DNA from 2 places in the Actinoallomurus sp. NPDC050550 genome. Region 1 is predicted to be linked to the other one. Evidence: riboswitches for the same ligand, from Rfam matches in the RefSeq annotation. Region 1 holds a riboswitch; the other holds the start of a gene.
The links. Region 1 has a riboswitch for cobalamin ahead of AB0I04_RS14570 (putative cobaltochelatase). Riboswitches for the same ligand answer to the same signal wherever they lie in the genome.
Positions count from the first base shown of each region.

Region 2: another riboswitch for cobalamin. It lies ahead of bluB (5,6-dimethylbenzimidazole synthase); the one in region 1 lies ahead of AB0I04_RS14570 (putative cobaltochelatase).

Region 1 covers NZ_JBFAJC010000008.1:263,955-272,394, reverse strand. Annotated here, with positions in the region: gene AB0I04_RS14600 (cobalt-precorrin-5B (C(1))-methyltransferase) at 1-440, opposite strand, end outside; gene cobM (precorrin-4 C(11)-methyltransferase) at 448-1,242, opposite strand; gene cobI (precorrin-2 C(20)-methyltransferase) at 1,239-1,985, opposite strand; gene AB0I04_RS14585 (GNAT family N-acetyltransferase) at 1,985-2,518, opposite strand; gene AB0I04_RS14580 (cobyrinate a,c-diamide synthase) at 2,515-3,855, opposite strand; gene cobO (cob(I)yrinic acid a,c-diamide adenosyltransferase) at 3,884-4,486, opposite strand; gene AB0I04_RS14570 (putative cobaltochelatase) at 4,559-6,691, opposite strand; cobalamin riboswitch at 6,751-6,872, opposite strand; gene AB0I04_RS14565 (LLM class F420-dependent oxidoreductase) at 7,143-8,171, shown strand; gene AB0I04_RS14560 (DUF6504 family protein) at 8,196-8,440, opposite strand, start outside.
Region 2 covers NZ_JBFAJC010000046.1:66,684-75,123, forward strand. Annotated here, with positions in the region: gene AB0I04_RS41535 (FtsW/RodA/SpoVE family cell cycle protein) at 1-339, shown strand, start outside; gene AB0I04_RS41540 (transglycosylase SLT domain-containing protein) at 372-1,037, opposite strand; gene AB0I04_RS41545 (hypothetical protein) at 1,243-1,725, shown strand; gene bluB (5,6-dimethylbenzimidazole synthase) at 1,844-2,464, opposite strand; cobalamin riboswitch at 2,497-2,692, opposite strand; gene AB0I04_RS41555 (hypothetical protein) at 2,953-3,954, shown strand; gene AB0I04_RS41560 (glycosyltransferase family 39 protein) at 4,092-6,350, opposite strand; gene AB0I04_RS41565 (hypothetical protein) at 6,428-7,216, opposite strand; gene AB0I04_RS41570 (Pls/PosA family non-ribosomal peptide synthetase) at 7,454-8,440, opposite strand, start outside.

The sequences.
Region 1 (8,440 bases):
ACCGACTCCCCCACCGCCTGTTGGATCATCCGTCGCGGCACCGGGTTGATCGCCGGGCCGCCGAGCTCCAGGCCGAGCCCGGGCTTGGTGACGACCCCCACGCCGACGCCGCCGTCCAGCTCGATGCCCGGCTCGTCCCGCCACGAGACCGCGGCCGTCAGATGGGCACCGTGCGTGACGTCAGGGTCGTCTCCCGCGTCCTTGATCACCACTGCTTCGGCCCGCCCGTCGCCGATTCGGCACGAGTCCACCGCGAACGTCACCCGGTTGCCCGACGGCAGCGCCACCTCGACGACCTCCGGGGCGACGCCCGTGACCAGCGCCTCCGCCGCGGCCTTGGCCGCCGCCGAGGCGCAGGTGCCGGTCGTCCAGCCGGTGCGCAGCGCCTTGCCGCGGACCTTCATGGTCCGCGGCATGTCGGGCTCGTAGGGGGTGCTCATCACCCGCTCAGCCGCCCCGCAGCGCCTTGCGCGCCGTACGGTCCGCGCGGCGGTGGCCGTGGAAGTGGCCCGGGTGGTACAGGTGCGAGCGGGTGCCGCCGGCCTCGAGCGCGGCGCCGACCAGCACGAGGGTGTGCTTCCACAGCTTGTGCTGCTTCACGGTCTCTTCCAGCGCGTCCAGGCGGCAGCGCACGATCAGCTCGTCGGGCCAGGTGCACTGGTAGGCGACCACGCAGGGCGTCTCGGGCGGGTACCCGCCCTCCAGGAGCTCCTCCTGCAGCTGCTTCGACCGCGCCGCCGACAGGAACAGCGCCATCGTCGTGCCGTGCCGGGCGAACTCCCGGACCTCCTCCCCCGGCGGCATCGGCGTCTTCCCGCCGCCGAGCCGGGTGAGGACCACCGACTGGGCGACCTCGGGAATCGTCAGCTCCCGGCCGACCGCGGCGGCGACGGCGGAGAAGCTGGACACGCCCGGCACCACCTCGGTGTCCAGGCCGAGGTCCCGGCAGCGGTCGAGCTGCTCCTGCAGCGCCCCCCACAGCGCGGGGTCGCCGGAGTGGATGCGCGCCACGGTCAGCCCCTCGGCGACGGCGCGCTCGTAGTATGGCAGCACGCCCTCCATGGGCAGCCGCGCCGAGTCGACGATCTCCGCGTCCGGGCGGGCGTGCTGGAGCACGTCCTCGTGGACCAGGCTCGCCGCCCAGATCACCACGTCCGCCTCGGCGATCGCCTTCGCCGCCCGGAACGTCAGCAGGTCCGCCGCGCCCGGCCCCGCCCCGACGAACACCACGCGTCCGCTCATTCTCTCCCTCTCAGCTTCCCGCCGGTGGTCGTCCGGCGGCCCGGCACGATCAGCGTCGACAGGTACGGCACCGGCCCCTCGAGGCCCTTCGCCGCGCGGACGGCCTCGTCCGGCAGGCCCAGCCGCGCGCCGTACACCGCGTCGTCGAGCCGCCCGGCGTCCCGTACGACGGCGAGGGTCTCCTCGGCGACCCGGCCGAACTTGTACGCCACGACGGTGTCGCACGTCTCCAGCGCGGCGCGCAGTCCTTCGGTGCCGCCCGTCAGCGGCAGCAGGCACAGCGACTCGTCGCCCTCGGTCAGGACGGTCCCCGACCGCGCGGCGAGGTCCTGCATGGCGGTGACGCCCGGCACGGTCTCGACCTCGACGCCCGGCTCCCGCTCGCGTACGGTCCGGGCCAGATAGGTGAAGGTCGAGTAGACGTTCGGGTCGCCGATCGTCGCGAACGCCACCGTCCGTGCCCCGCCGGCGAACGCCTCGACGACCCGGCGCGCGGCGGCGTCCCAGGCGGTCACCCGGCGCTCGCTCAACCCGCCGGTGTCGTTCAGCGCGAACACCACGCGCTCGGCCTTGTCGGTGTAGGCGCGCACGACCGATTCGGCGCGGCCCGGCTCGTCCAGCGCCATGACGGGGACGAGCACGACGTCCGCCTCGCGCAGGACCCGCACGCCGCGGACGGTGACGAGCTCCGGGTCGCCCGGCCCGACGCCGACGCCGACCAGCCTTGGTTTCTCCTGGTTCATTACAGTTCGCCGTCCAGCAGGCCGAACAGCACGGCGTCGACCCGCCCTGCCGGGGTGAGCACGGCCTGGCGCAGCACGCCCTCCCGGGTGAAGCCGGCCTTCTCCGCGACGCCCTGCGAGGCGTGGTTGCCGACGGCGGCCAGCAGCTCGACCCGGTGCAGCCCCTTCTCGAACGCGTACGCGGCGGCACCGCGCGTCGCCTCGACGGCGTACCCCTTGCGCCGGGCCCACGGCGCGATCCAGTAGCCGACCTCGACGCGGCCGTCCGTCCACTCCGCACGGTCGAGGCCGAGGGCGCCGACGAGCCGGTCGCCGCCCACGATCGCGAAGTTGACGCCACGGGCCGGATCGATGTGGGCGTACGTGACGCACCAGGCGAGCGCGGTCTCGGCGGTCTGGGCGGGCGCCCAGGCCATCCAGCGGAGGAGCGCGGGGTCGCGGCTCGCGGCCAGGACGTCGTCGGCGTCGTCCTCCTCGAACGGGCGCAACAGCAGCCGCCGGGTCTCCAGCAGCACACCCTCGTCGAACGTCATCGGCACGCTCCCGCGAAACGGCTCGCCATCTCCGGACTACCAGCCCAATGGAGATGAAGGTAGGACGCAAGGCGGTTCCGGCCGGCGAATCCCTCGGGCCCGGACCCCGGCCATCGCCAGGCGGGTTCGGCGCCCGGCCCGGAGACCACCGCCGTGCGGTGGAACTCATGCCCCCGGAAGCGTTCGCCCGTCCGGGTCACCGGCGAGTCGGCCACCGCGACCGCCTCACGGTAGCCGAGGGTGAGCCGGGAGGTCATGCGCGCCTCCGCGTCGACGACCCCGCACATCGGCGCGCCGTCGAGGGTTCGGGCGAGGTAGAGCAGACCGGCGCACTCGGCGTAGATCGGCCCGCCGAACGCGGCGACCTGGCGGCGCAGCGGTTCGTTGGCCGCGAGCTCGGGAGCGTACATCTCGGGGAAGCCGCCGCCGATCACGACGCCGCGCGTGCCCTCCGGCAGCGCCTCGTCCCGCAGCGGGTCGAACGGGACGACCTCCGCCCCGGCGGCGTTCAGGAGCTCGTCGTTCTCCGTGTAGCCGAACGTGAACGCCGGACCGCCCGCGACCGCGACAACGGGACGCGCGCCCGCGACGCCGTCCGGGAGGCCGACCGCCGGGTCCCAGGGGTCGGCCGCGATCGGCGGCGCACCGTGGGCGAGGGCGAGCAGGCCCTGCAGGTCGCAGGACTCGGCCACGAGGGCGCCGAGCCGCTCGACGGTCCGTACGGCGTCGGCGCTGCGCTCGGCCGCCGGGATGAGTCCCAGGTGACGCGACGGGGTGCCGGCGTCCGCGTGGCGCCGCAGCACGCCGAGCACCGGCAGGCCGGTCTCCTCGATCGCCGCCCGGCAGATCCGCTCGTGCCGGTCGGACCCGACCCGGTTGAGGATCACGCCGCCGATCCGCACCGTGGAGTCGTACGTCACGAAGCCGTGGACCAGCGCGGCGACCGAGCGGCCCGCCGACGAGGCGTCCACGACGAGGACGACCGGCGCGTCCAAGAGCCGGGCCACGTGTGCCGTGGAGGCGAACCCGCCCCCGCCGGCGGCCTCGGCCCCGTCGAACAGCCCCATCACGCCCTCGATCACCGCGACGTCCGCGCCGCGCGCCCCATGCAGGAACAGCGGCGCGACGAGGTCCTCCGACGTCAGCCACGGGTCGAGGTTGCGGCCGGGCCGCCCGGCCGCGAGCGCGTGGTAGCCGGGGTCGATGTAGTCCGGTCCGACCTTGTGCGGCGAGACGTCGAGCCCGCGCGCGGTCAGCGCGGCCATCAGCCCCGTCGCGACCGTCGTCTTGCCGCTCCCGGAGGCGGGAGCGGCGATGACGAGGCGCGGGATCCTCACCGGACCGCCCGCGCGATCGGGGACACGGTCACCATTCGATGCCTTTCTGGCCCTTCTGGCCGGCGTCCATGGGGTGCTTGACCTTCCCCATCTCGGTGACGAGGTCGGCGAACTCCACCAGGCGCGGGTCGGCGTCGCGGCCGGTGATGACGACGTGCTGGTAGCCCGGGCGGTCCCGCAGCGTCGCGATGACGTCCTCGACGTCCACCCATCCCCACTTCATCGGGTAGGTGAACTCGTCCAGCACGTAGAGCGTGTAGGTCTCGGCGGCGAGGTCGCGTTTGATCTGCTCCCAGCCCTCGCGCGCGTCCGCCGCGTGGTCCTCCTCGGTGCCGGCCCGCTGGATCCACGACCAGCCCTCGCCCATCTTGTGCCAGGTGACCGGGCCGCCCTCGCCGGAGTCGCCGAGGACACGCAGGGCCCGCTCCTCGCCGATGCGCCACTTGGCGGACTTGACGAACTGGAACACCCCGATCGGCCAGCCCTGGTTCCAGCCGCGCAGGGCCAGCCCGAAGGCCGCGGTGGACTTGCCCTTGCCCGGCCCGGTGTGGACGACCACGAGGGGCCGGTTGCGGCGCTGGCGGGTCGTGAGCCCGTCGTCGGGCACCTGCGACGGCTTTCCCTGCGGCATGTCAGTCCTTCCGTACGACGACGGTCACGAACTCATCGTCGAGGTTGATCACCTTGCGGGCTCGTTCCGGGGTCACGCCGCCGCCCTGCTGTCGTTGACGACGCCGGTGAGGGCGTCGGCGGCCAGTTCCTCCAACCGGACGACCTCGGCCCCGAGGCGGGCGGCGATCCCGCCGGCGAGTCCGAGGCGCACGGGGCCGCGCTCGCAGTCGACCACGACGGCGGTGACGCCGTGCAGGAGTCCGGCGGCGCGCAACGCGTCAGCGGGTGAGCCGTGGGTCGCCCGGCCGTCGGTCACGAGGACGAGCAGCGGGCGGCGGGCGGGGTCGCGCAGGCGTTCGGCGCGCAGCACGTCGGCGGCGCGCAGCAGGCCTGCGGCGAGCGGGGTACGCCCGCCGGTCGGCAGGGTCTCGAGGCGGCGGGCCCCGGCCTCGACGGAGGAGGTGGGGGGCAGCGCGAGCTCGGCGGACGTGCCCCGGAAGGTGATCAGCCCGACCTTGTCACGGCGCTGGTAGGCGTCGAGGAGGAGGCTGAGCACGGCGCCCTTCACCGCGCGCATCCGCTGCCGGGCGGCCATCGAGCCGCTCGCGTCGACGACGAACAGCACCAGGTTGCCCTCCCGGCCCTCCCGGATGCGTTCGCGCAGGTCGCCGGAGCGGATCACCAGCCCAGGGCCGGTGCGGCCGCGGGCGCGCTGGTGCGGGGCGGCGGCGAGGAGCGTCGCGGTCAGGTGCAGCGAATGCGCGCCCGGACGCGCGCCGGTCGTGCGGCCGTACGGCGTGCGGGCGCGCGAGCGTCGGCCCGGCGCGCCGTCCCCGAGGCCTGGCACGGTGAACACCCGCGTCCGGTAGACGGCGTCGGCGGGCGCGGGTTCCGGGGAGTCCACCCGGGTGCGCTCGCCGTCGTCCTCGTCCGACGCGCCCTCGCCCGACAGCGCCTGCTCGATGTCGACCAGCGGCCCCTCCTGGGCGTCCCGCCCGTCGGAGTCGCCGGGCGCGTCCGGGCCGGAGCCGTCCGGGCTGGGACCGTCAGGCCCGTCGTCCGGGCCGGGGTCATCGGGGTCCTCGTCGTCGGGCTTGCGCCGGGCGTCCCAGTCGACCGTGACGTCCGGGTCGGGTTCGGTGTCCGGCTCGCTTCCCCCGCGTGGCTGGGGCACGTTCGGAGTGGAGGAGCCGGAGGCGTCGTCGGAGTCGTAGCCGCCGGTGTTCTCGAGGACGTCGTCGAGTTTGTCCTCGTCCAGTCCCGGCGCGTCGAAGGGGTCGCGGCGGCGCCGGTGCGGGAGGGCGAGCCGGGCGGCGACGCGGACGTCGGCGGCGGTGACGACAGTCCGGTCGTGCCAGGCGGCGAGGGCCATCGCGGCACGGGCCATCACGATGTCGGCGCGCAGCCCGTCCACCTCGAACGCGGCGCACACCGCCGTGATCTGGCGCAGCGCGCCGTCCGGCAGCACGATCTCGGAGAGCCTGGCACGGGCCTGGCCGATCCGCCAGGCCAGCTCGGCCTCGGCCCGTGCCCAGCCGAGCGTGAACGCCGCGGGATCGGCCTCGTAGGCCAGGCGCCGCCGGACGACCTCCGCCCGTTCCTCCGGGTCCCGGGTGGCCGCCACCTCCACCGTCAGGCCGAACCGGTCGAGCAGCTGCGGCCGCAGCTCGCCCTCTTCGGGGTTCATCGTGCCGACCAGCAGGAACCGGGAGGCGTGCCGGATGGAGACGCCCTCGCGCTCGACGTACGAGTGCCCCATCGCGGCGGCGTCGAGAAGGAGGTCGACGAGGTGGTCGTGGAGCAGGTTCACCTCGTCGACGTACAGGACGCCGCGGTGCGCCTCGGCCAGCAGGCCGGGCTGGTACGCCTGGACGCCCTCGGTCAGGGCGCGTTCGAGGTCGAGCGAGCCGGTGAGGCGGTCCTCGGCGGCGCCGATCGGCAGCTCCACGAGCCGCGCCGGCCGGACCAGCGTGCCGTCGTCGTCGACGTGCGGCCCGTCGGGGCACTGTGGATCCGGCGCCTGCGGGTCGCAGGAGAACCGGCAGTCCGTCACGACCGTGACGTCGGGCAGCAGCGCGGCGAGGCCGCGCACGATGGTGGACTTGGCGGTGCCCTTCTCGCCACGGACCAGCACGCCGCCGACGGCCGGGGAGACCGCGTTGATCAGGAGGGCGAGCTTGAGGTCCTCCAGCCCGGTGATGGCGGAGAACGGATAGGTGTTCACCCGGTGGTCGTCCTTTCCTCGGGTTAACGCGCCCGTAGGTGGTCTGGCATCGGCGGCCGGAGTCTCCTGGCTCCCGGCTCGCCGCCCGCCCTCGACCTTCCGGCTCACGCCGTGGCCATTCTTGAGGAAGAACTCCCCGGTCACAGTTGCGCGACAGCCCCGGATTCGCACCGGGTTCCTCCGCGTATCGCCGGAAGACAGCATGACATATCCGGTCTGGCGCGCGACACCGCAGGTCCGACGCAGAGGCGCCGCAGCTCCGACACGAGGACACTGCGGGTCCGGCGCAGGGGCACCGCGGGTCCGGCACGAGGACACTGCGGGTCCGGCGCAGGGGCACCGCGGGTCCGGCACAGGGACACTGCGGGTCCGGCGCAGGGCCTCGGGGCCGTGCCGGATCGACGTCGATCTGCTTGAATAGAACGCGTTCTAGTTTTAGGGAGGCGCGCGGATGAGGCTCGGCATCAACGTCGGCTACTGGCAGCGGGATCCGGAGGACGCCACCGAGACGGTGCTGGCCGCCGAACGGCTCGGCTACGAATACGTCTTCACCGCCGAGGCGTACGGCTCCGACGCCTTCACCACGCTCGCCTGGTACGGCGCCCGGACGTCGCGCATCAAACTGGGCACGGCGGTGGTCCAGATGTCCGCCCGCACCCCCGCCGCGACCGCCATGCACGCGCTGACGCTCGACGCGCTGTCCGGCGGACGGCTCACCCTCGGCATCGGCGCGTCCGGCCCCCAGGTCGTCGAGGGCTGGTACGGCGTGCCGTTCGCCCGGCCGCTGGAGCGTACGCGCGAGTACGTCCGGATCCTGCGGGACGTCTGGCGGCGCGAGGAGCCGGTGACCTCCGCCGGCCCCCACTATCCGCTGCCCCTGCCGGCGTCGGCGTACGGCCCCGGCCGCGTCACCGGGCTCGGCAAGCCGCTCAAGTCGATCGTCCATCCGGTACGCCCGCGGATCCCGGTCTACCTCGGCGCGGAGGGCCCGAAGAACATCGCCCTCGCCACTGAGATCGCGGACGGCTGGCTGCCCCTCTTCGTCGATCCGGCCCAGATCGAGGCGGTGTTCGGCGCGTCGTTGGCGGGCCGCCGGGAGGGGTTCGACATCGCCGCGACCGTGACGACGATCGTGACGGACGACCTGGCGACCGCACTGGAGTTCGCCAAGATCCCGCTGGCGTTCTACATCGGCGGGATGGGCGCCAAGGACCGCAACTTCCACCTCGACCTGATCGGGCGGCTGGGCTACGCCGAGGAGGCCGTACGCGTGCAGGAGCTGTTCCTGTCGGGCCGACGCGACGAGGCGATCAAGGCGGTGCCGGACGAGCTGGCCGACTCCATCTCCCTGCTCGGCCCGATCGGCCGCATCAAGGAACGCCTCCGCTTGTGGCAGGACTCCCCCGTGACCACACTCCTCATCGCCGGAGTGAAGGACGAATCGACCCTGAAGGCCATCCGCGACCTCGTCGAGTCCTGAGATTCGTGATCCACCGGACGCGCCCTAGTTCCAGGCGCGGGAGAGCATCCACGTGCCGGTCGCCTGGTCGTGGCGCAGTTCGTACACGCCGATCGCCCGGTCTGGGGTGGCCTCGACGCGCCAGAACTCCCGCTCGGCGCCTTCCGGGGCCTCAGGATGCCGTTCGTGCCACCAGTCGCGGGTGGTGACCCAGCGATCCAGGACGCGCAGCACCGTGTAGAGCCGGCCGCGCCAGACGAAGCGCGAGGGCCTGCCGTCGCTGAGCCAGA
Region 2 (8,440 bases), on a different contig from region 1:
GGACTCGCCGGACTGATGGTGATCCTGCTGGTCTTCGCGCTGATCGTGGAGCGCGGCATGAAGGCCGCGCTCCTCATTCGCGACCCGTTCCTGAAACTGTTCACCGGCGGGATCTCCTTCATCTTCGCCCTTCAGGTCTTCCTGATCGTCGCCAGCGTCACCGGGCTCATCCCACTGACCGCCGGCGTCACAACGCCCTTCCTGGCGCAAGGCGGATCGGCGCTGTTGTCGAACTGGATCTTCATCGCCATCCTCATCCGCATCAGCGACGCGGCCCGACGGCCCGCACCTCAACCGATCCAGGACGAAGGCATGACGCAGATAGTGCGTACCGGCTGAACATCGCCGGACACTGTTCAAAATGCTCACTGCTAACGGCGGAGGGCCTGTCCGGCCGTTGCCCAGTTCCCACGTAGGCGTTCCAGATAGGACTGGGCGATGTCACCAGGCTTGGCGCCTCGGGCGAATGCTCTCATAGCGCCGGGCCCGGCGTTGTAGCCGAGGGCCAGCAACTCATTTCGGGTGTACGGCCCGGACCATTTGGCAGGCAGGTCGGTAGCCAGATCATGCAGATACCAGGCCGCAGCAGTGATCGCGAGGTCGGGGTCGTCAGGGAGTTCTTCCCAGCGGCGGTCGGCGAAGCTGCGGCCGTGTTTGGTCTCATTGAACGCGGGCTTGTGCATGTCGGCGATGCCGAACGCGGCATCTGGCTTGATCTTCTGCCAGGCGCGTTCGAAGCCAGGGTCGTGTGGCTTGTCCGATTCGTTGTACAGGATCGCCATCAGCAGTTTCGGGCTGATCCTGGCCTCGCGTGCGTGCTTGATGACCTGTGCGGCAAAGCGCGCGGGGTCGTTCGAAGCCGACGTCGAATCCGATCGGCCAGGCGCCTTGCCACTCGGTGTCGATGCGACGCCCGACCTGCCGGACCCGGTCGGTCGCACGCCGCCGGAATTATCTTCGCCGTGTGTCAGCACCCAGTACACCGCGGCGACGGCCGCGACCAGGATGACAAGCCATCGCCCCGGATGGTCTCGCACCCTATGCCTCCCCGAATCCGCGCCGATCGATGCTTTACAGTCTGGTCCCCGATCAGCCTCATGCCATCGATCTCAAGGATGATGCCGCCGGATTCGGAGGTCATACCAGCACCTTAGGACTGAGAGCTTCCCGGCCCTACGTCTTACCGGGTACAGCCGGCCGCCGTGACCGCGAAGAGTCGATGCGCCGAAGTACGCTCGCCGAGTGACCGAACAGGTGCCGCGAGACCACAAGGCCCGCCGCTTGGAACAGCGTGGCCCACGCCGGTTGCGGGAGGTTCATCCGACCCGGCGTGGGTTGGTGCTGGCCTGGTGGGGATTCACCGCGACGTTCGCCGGGCTGCGCCTGTTGACTTGGGCGATCCACGTCCACGTCGCCGGGCTGGGCAATGTCCGGGTCGGTGGCGTGCACATCCACCATTACATCTGGGGCATCTTGGCGCTGATCGCTGTGGGAGCATGCGGGCTCGTCGAGCGCTCCCCTCGCTGGCGCATGTGGATGGGCCTGGCCTTCGGCATCGGGCTCGCTCTTGTCGTCGACGAGGCCGCTCTGCTGATCGAGCTCAAGGACGTCTACTGGGACCATGAGGGCGGGATCAGCGTGGCCATCGCGATCATCGTTATCGGCGTGGCAGGTAGTGCTCTCACCCTGACTCGAGCACCACGGACCGAGGCCGAAACGGGCTGAGCGCGACCCCGCGATCCGGATTCAGTGGCCTGCCGTCGATCCGGCTGCATGCCCTTCGTAAACCGTGCGCGTGGGGCGTTACGAACCCGCGGTGACCGACGATGACGCCCTGCGGGGCTCACCAGCGGTTGTGATGGATCGCGGCCTCCAAGGGGCGGCGGTGGCGCCAGCCGTGCCGTTCGAGATCCGGCACGGCTTCCAGATGGGTGACCGGCCCTACACACAGCCAGGCGACGGGCCGGATCCCGGTCGGGATACCGAGCAACTGACGCAGGTGCCGTTCGCGGTAGAAGGACACCCAGCCGACGCCCAGGTTCTCGGCGGTGGCGGCCAGCCACAGGTTCTGGATGGCCAGGCAGACCGAGTACAGTCCCGCGTCGGCGATGGCGTGTCGGCCCAAGACCGCGGGGCTGCCCCGGTCGGGATCGTAGGTGACCACGATCGACAGGCTGCTCTCCAGTACACCGTCGATCTTTATCCGGGCGAAACGGTCGGCGGCGGCCGTGGTGAGGGTGGCGGCGAACGTGGTGCGTTCGTGCTGGACGTGGTCGTAGAAGGCGCGCCGGACGGCCGGGTCCGCCACGATGATGAAGTCCCAGGGCTGGGAGAGCCCGACACTGGGCGCGGCGTGCGCAGCCGTCAGGATCCGGTGGAGGACGTCTTCTGGTATCGGCGCGCCGGTGAACTGGGCGCGCACGTCACGGCGACGGTGGACCACGTCGTAGATGTCGGCGTTCATGGGCAGGCTCCCGCTGCGTCAGGCCACCTTGGCGGTGGCCGATGGAGCGAGGCCGGTCTTCGGACTTCCGGATCGATGCCTGACCATCCGCCTTCCCGGCCTGGCGGCCAGTGGCTGCGCGTGCGCGCGTGGACGGCGGCTCCCCGGTTACCGCGGCGGGCCCGTGCCGGAATTTCACCGGCTTCCCGATTCTCCCCTCGTGGGGGCACCTCGCATCAGTTCATGCCAGCCGCGAGCGTATCAATCCCCGTCGCCCCCGAGTCGCCGGGCGTACTCGGGCGAGATCGGTCGTATTCGCCCGAAAACGGAGCCGTCCGGTGGTGAACCCGAATGCGGTGGGATTCGTATGCCTTACCGAGGAGTCGGCCTGCCGCCGATACCTGCGTCGGCATGTGCCCTGAGCGGGAGGGACGTCCCGCAGCACCTGGCCGGCGCGCCGCTGGACCCGGCGCCGCCCGCGATCTGATTCAGACCTAAGGAGAGCGATCTTGTCTTCGCAGTCAGGACCCGGCGAACGCGCGGAGTCGCTCGGTATCCGCCGGCCGGTGGAACTGCCCAAGGCGGACATCGAAGAGGCCGGAGACCTGGCGCCGGCCGGCGGCGCCGAGCCGGCCCATGAGGGCGACCGGTCCGCCACCGAGGAGAAGAAGGCCGGCGAGACCCAAGAGCGGCCGAAGGACACACCGTCGGCGGCGAAGGAGCAGGAGGACCCCGCCCCGGACACGGACGCCGCGGTGGCGGTCGCACCGCAGATCGGTGCGGTGAACGCCGAGGAGATGCCGCCGGACCGGCCGAAGAAACCCGTGCTGGCCGCGGTCGCGATCGGCGGGGCCGTCCTGCTCGCGGTCCCGATCCTGCTGATCGGCACGGGCTCGCACCACGCCAGGAAACACCCCACCTCGGCTGCGGCCGACAGGGTGCTGTCCGGCAACGGCCAGCAACCTCCGCCGGGCGCGTACACCTCCACGTCCCCGTCGGCCACCCCGACCTCGACACCCTCCGCACAACCGACGCACAAACCGGCGGCCACCAAGAGCGCCGAGCCCAGGGCACCCGGCAAGCCTTCACCTCGCGCCGATGCGGCCCACAAGGGCGGTCCCTCGAGCAGAGCGGCCCGCAAGGGCGTTCCGGCGGGTGAGAAGCCGATGTCGGGCGGGAATCCGTGGGCACTCGAAGTGCATGCGCCATACGGCCTCAACCCGGGTAAGACCCTGCGCACGAACCGCCTCGCGTTGACGATGCAGACGGGCGGCGACCTCGTGCTGCGCGGCACGAGCGGCGCGATCATCTGGTCCACCGGGACGCATCAGGCCGGTGCGTACGCCGAGTTCCAGGCCGACGGCAATCTGGTCGTCTACGCCGGCAAAGAGGCGGTCTGGGCGTCGGGCACGTTCGGCCACGATGGCGCGACGCTGGTGCTCCAGGCCGACGAAAACCTGGTGATCTACAACGGCCACGATGCGACATGGGCGACCAATACTCACGGGTGAATCCGCGACCGAGCGACACCGCTCGCGGCAACCTTCCCTGCCCGGACGGCCGTCGAGTTCGCCGTTGACGACCAGCCGCCTTATGTCCTGTCATGACGCCGCGCCCCGCAAGTCGGCTTGTCCCGCGACCTTCGGGTTCAGCCGCAGTGGTAGAGCCGCTGCGCCGCCGTGGCGTCACCGAAGAACGCCGGAGCGGACGGGTCCTCGGATGCGGAGCCCGCGTACGCACTGGCGGGTACGGCCGTGCACGCGGTGCTCACCCAGGAGGTGATCGCCGCGACCTGAGCGGCACCACCGCCTCGTCGGCCCTCGCCGCCGCCGAGCAGCACATAGTGCAGGTCTCCGTGGTCGACGAGCTGTCGGAAGTGGTCCAGGGTCGGGAACGGCACCTGGCCGGTGAACCCGCCCATGGGCAGGACGGAGGCCCCGGCGCCCAGGATGTAGGGAGAGGCGGCCGACCAACCATCCGTCGCGAACAGGTACTTCGCGCCGCCTCGATGTGCCCGCACGTAGGTGAGCAGAGCCAACTGGTCGGCGGTGAGCTTCCCGGAGGAATCCCCGAACCGCATGCCACGGGCGCCCCGGTCTCTCGCCGCGCCCATCGCGCGGGCACCCCCGCGCCTCGCCGCGCCCATCGCGCCGGTGAGCCACAGCGGTGTCATACCGCCCCCGCGCTGTGCGGGCCCGATGGCTCCCATGCCGGACGCGCCGTGCTGGGCGGAGGTGAACACCGATGACGCCCACGCTCCCGGCGCGATGAGGGTCGCGGCGACAACGGTGACCAGCGTGGCCGGGACGAGGCGACGGCGGAGCCCGCCCCATCGCCACGCGGCGAGCAGAACGAGGGCGATCACGCCAATCCCGATCACGGTAGGTACGAGCCACGATCGGACGGTCGGGAAATTCCATGTCAGGTAGACGGCCCACGCCACGGTGCCGATCAGCGCCAGGGGCAGGGCGACCGCACGCCGCCCGGACGTTCGGAACGCCTCCCACATCGCCACGAGACCCGCGCCGGACAGTGCGGCCAGCGCCACGTCGACGACGCCCATGTAGTACATGTGGCCACCGACGCTCCCGGCGCTGAAGACGACGAAGAAAGAGACAGACCACAGACCCCACAGGAGGTATCCGGCGCGCAGCCCGTCCGTCCTGGGCTCACGGCGACGCCATGCCAGGCCCACCACCAGGGCTACCAGCGCGAGCGGATAAAGCCACCCGGTCTGCGAGGCGATGGCGGGGGTCACCATCTTGTTCCACCCCTCCTGCTCGCCGAACCCGCGCCCGCCCATCCCCTGCGCGGGTCGCTGAGCACGGCCGTTCGCGAAGCCGGCTCCCGGAGCAAATCCCCCGGAGCCCGCGCCCGTACGGCCGGAGCGCTCGCCCATACCGCTCGGGTTCATGCCACCGGGGTTCGCGCCCGTACGCCCGAAGGAGCCGCGGCGGTTACCGCCACCGTGGCCCTGCGCCGAGGTCACGCTTCCCGTGCCGTCCGCGCTGAGTCCCACGGATCCGAACCGGTTGAGGAAGTTGTAGCCGACGACCATGCCGAAGGCGGAGTTGTCGGTGGTGCCGTCGACGTAGGGTCGGTCGTTCGCCGGGGTCAGGGTGGCCACGATGATCCATGACGCCGAGACGGCGGTCATCACCACGCCCGCGATGACCAGGCGCGTGAGGCGGCGTCGCAGGGGCGTGGGCGCGGCCACCAGGAAGGTGACGGCGAGAGTCGGCAGCACGACCCATGCCTCGAGCATCTTCGCCTGGAAGGCCAACCCCACCCAGACACCGGCCATGACGAGCGTGCGCAGCCGCCCGGTGCGTGCCGCGCGCTGGGATGCCTCCGCCGCCAGGAGAAGGAGCAGCGTCAGCGCCGCGTCCTCAGCGGGCGTACGGAACACCCCGGCCGTGACCGGCGTCAGCGTGAACGCCGCGGCGGCCAGCAGTGCGGCGGGCACGCCCGCCCAGACCCGCACCACGCGGTAGAGGACGAGGACGCACAGCACGCCCTCGACCACCTGGGGAAGCTCCAGCGCCCAGGCATGAAAACCGAAGATCAGCGCGGACAGTGCCTGCGGCCACAAGAAGCCCGGGAGCTTGTCGAGGGTGATGGAGTTGCCGGGATCGAATGAGCCGAACAGGAAACCCCGCCAGCTCTCGGACATGCTCCGCGCGGCGTTCGCGTAGAACACGTGATAGCCGGTGTGATCGATGCCCCAGGCGAACAACACGGCCGCCGCGGCTGCGATCAACAGGAGCGCCGGACGCGCGTAACCGGGTTGGTCCGCTGGAGACGACCACGGTCTCCAGCGGAAGCCGGTGCGCCGGTCGTGCGGGGAGAACCCGCTGTCCTGGCCGCTGGTGCCTTCCAACGGCAGATCTATTGTGCTGTCAGCCACGACGCTTCACTATCGCCCCGCCACTTGGAACTCGCCTTCGGAAGTGCTGAGGATTTCCTGAGGAGCAGGCGTCGTGCTCACTTGAGGACGTTCACGGCGCGAGCGACCACCAGGGCGACCGCGACGATGGAGACCGCGGACTGGACGAGCATGGTCATCTTGGCCCAGCGGGCAAGCGGCATCACATCGGTCGGGCTGAACGCGGTCGCGTTGGTGAACGACAGGTAGAGGTAGTCCAGGAAGGCGGGTTCCCAGTCCGGTGGAGCCATCTCCGGTGCCTGCATCTGGGTGAACAAGAAGTCCGGATGCGCGCGGTGTCCCAAGGCACGGGCCACCGGGCCGCCGCGGTCCAGTTCCCAGTACCACAGTCCGAAGACGATGACGTTGGTGCCCCAGATGGCCGTGCCGGTCGCCAGAAGTGGTCCCGCGCTCTCTCCGGCCCTTCCTCCGACCAATTCCCAGACCAACCTGATGGCCGAGTAGGTGTTGGCCACGGTGATCACGCCGATCAGCACCAGGCTCATGCCACGCAGTGCCCGGGACTGCCGGTTGATCCGTCGTGGGTTCGCCGCCACCAGGCCGCCCGCCAGCACCGCTTCCAGGCCGGGGAGTAGGTAGTGCGGTTGCAGCGCGAACCGGTGTGGCAGTACGGCCTGCAAGAAGATCGCGATGACCACGGTGATCGTGACCGGTAGTCGCTGTTCTCCCTCGGTGCAGCGCAGCCACGCCGGTAGATGGACATCCTGGAAACAATCGGGCAGGTGCGCGTCGGCATGAAGGACCTTCTCCAGATGGGCCGTCTGTCGGCGCAGCACCTCGGTCAGATAGTGCGCTCCGTGTTGGTGCTCTGACGGCTGGTCGGTCATCGGCACAACCCTTCCAGTGGGGATCCGCGTCGGGGCGCCCAACACGGTGCCGGCCGGAGTTCGGGACGTCCGCTCCCCGCATCTGTCCGGACTCCTCGGCGGCAAATGCCCTTGATAGCGGATACTTGTGCAAGCGGGCAAGTGATCCTGCTTCCACCGCCCCATCGCGCCTGCCTGGTCACGGCCGTGACCAGGCGATTTCTCGCCGTGGTCACGGCCGGCACGGTTCGGGGACGATCAGACGGCGGCGGGCGGTGTCGCGGGCCGGCCGGGTATGCCGGACCAGGCGGTGCCGCCGGGAAGTCGCTCCCCCTTCATGACCAGCGACAGCGCGTCCACGATCACGTCCTCGCCGACCACGCCGTCGTACAGCACGACCGACCGGGCACCGACGCTCGCCCCGGCCTCCAGCAGGACGTGGGACATCTTCATGACCCGATCCTCGAACAGGTGGGTCTGCAGCGAGGTGGCGTTACCGACGGCGACATCGTCGCCGATGTGTACCAGGTCGAACTCGGTCACGTAGGTGGTCGCGATCCAGGTCCGCCGGCCGACGCGGACGCCGAACAACCGCAGCGCCCAGCCGAGCATGGGGGTGCCGACCAGGGAGCCCAGGAGCGCCGGTACTGCGGCGGTCTCGTACAGCGCCGTGACGAACTCGGTGCGGCGGACGAACCGGTTCCACAACGGCTCGACTCGTGGCCGGTAGCGCCCGACGATGAGCCATTTCAGCGCCGCTACGGCCAGCACGGTGCCGAGACCGCCGAGCAGCGCGATCGCGGGGGAGAGCAGCAGCACCCCGGCCATGCCGAGCGTCCGCGCGAGGGAGGCGTCGCCGAGGAGGATGAGGTAGGCGACCGTGCCCAGCAGTGTCCCGGGGACGACGATGCGGCAGAACTCGATGGCCAGCCGCTCGCACACTCGCAGCCGGGACGGCCGGAAGGTCAGTTCCTCGCCGAAGTTCCCGCTGTCCTGCCGGCGCGGCAGCCGGATCGCCGGGGAACCGAGCCAGGAGGTGCCGTCCGGCACTCCGTCGCGCGGCGCCATCGTCTGCACGCCGACCAGCGACCCGTCGCCGACGGTCGTGCCGGACCGCAGAAGCGCGGCGTTGCCGACGAACGAGCGGCGGCCTACGACCGTGCGCCCGAGCGCCACGTACCCGTTGTGGTAGGTGGCGCCGCCCACGCCGGCCATGTCCGCGATGAAGCTCTCGTCCTCCAGGGT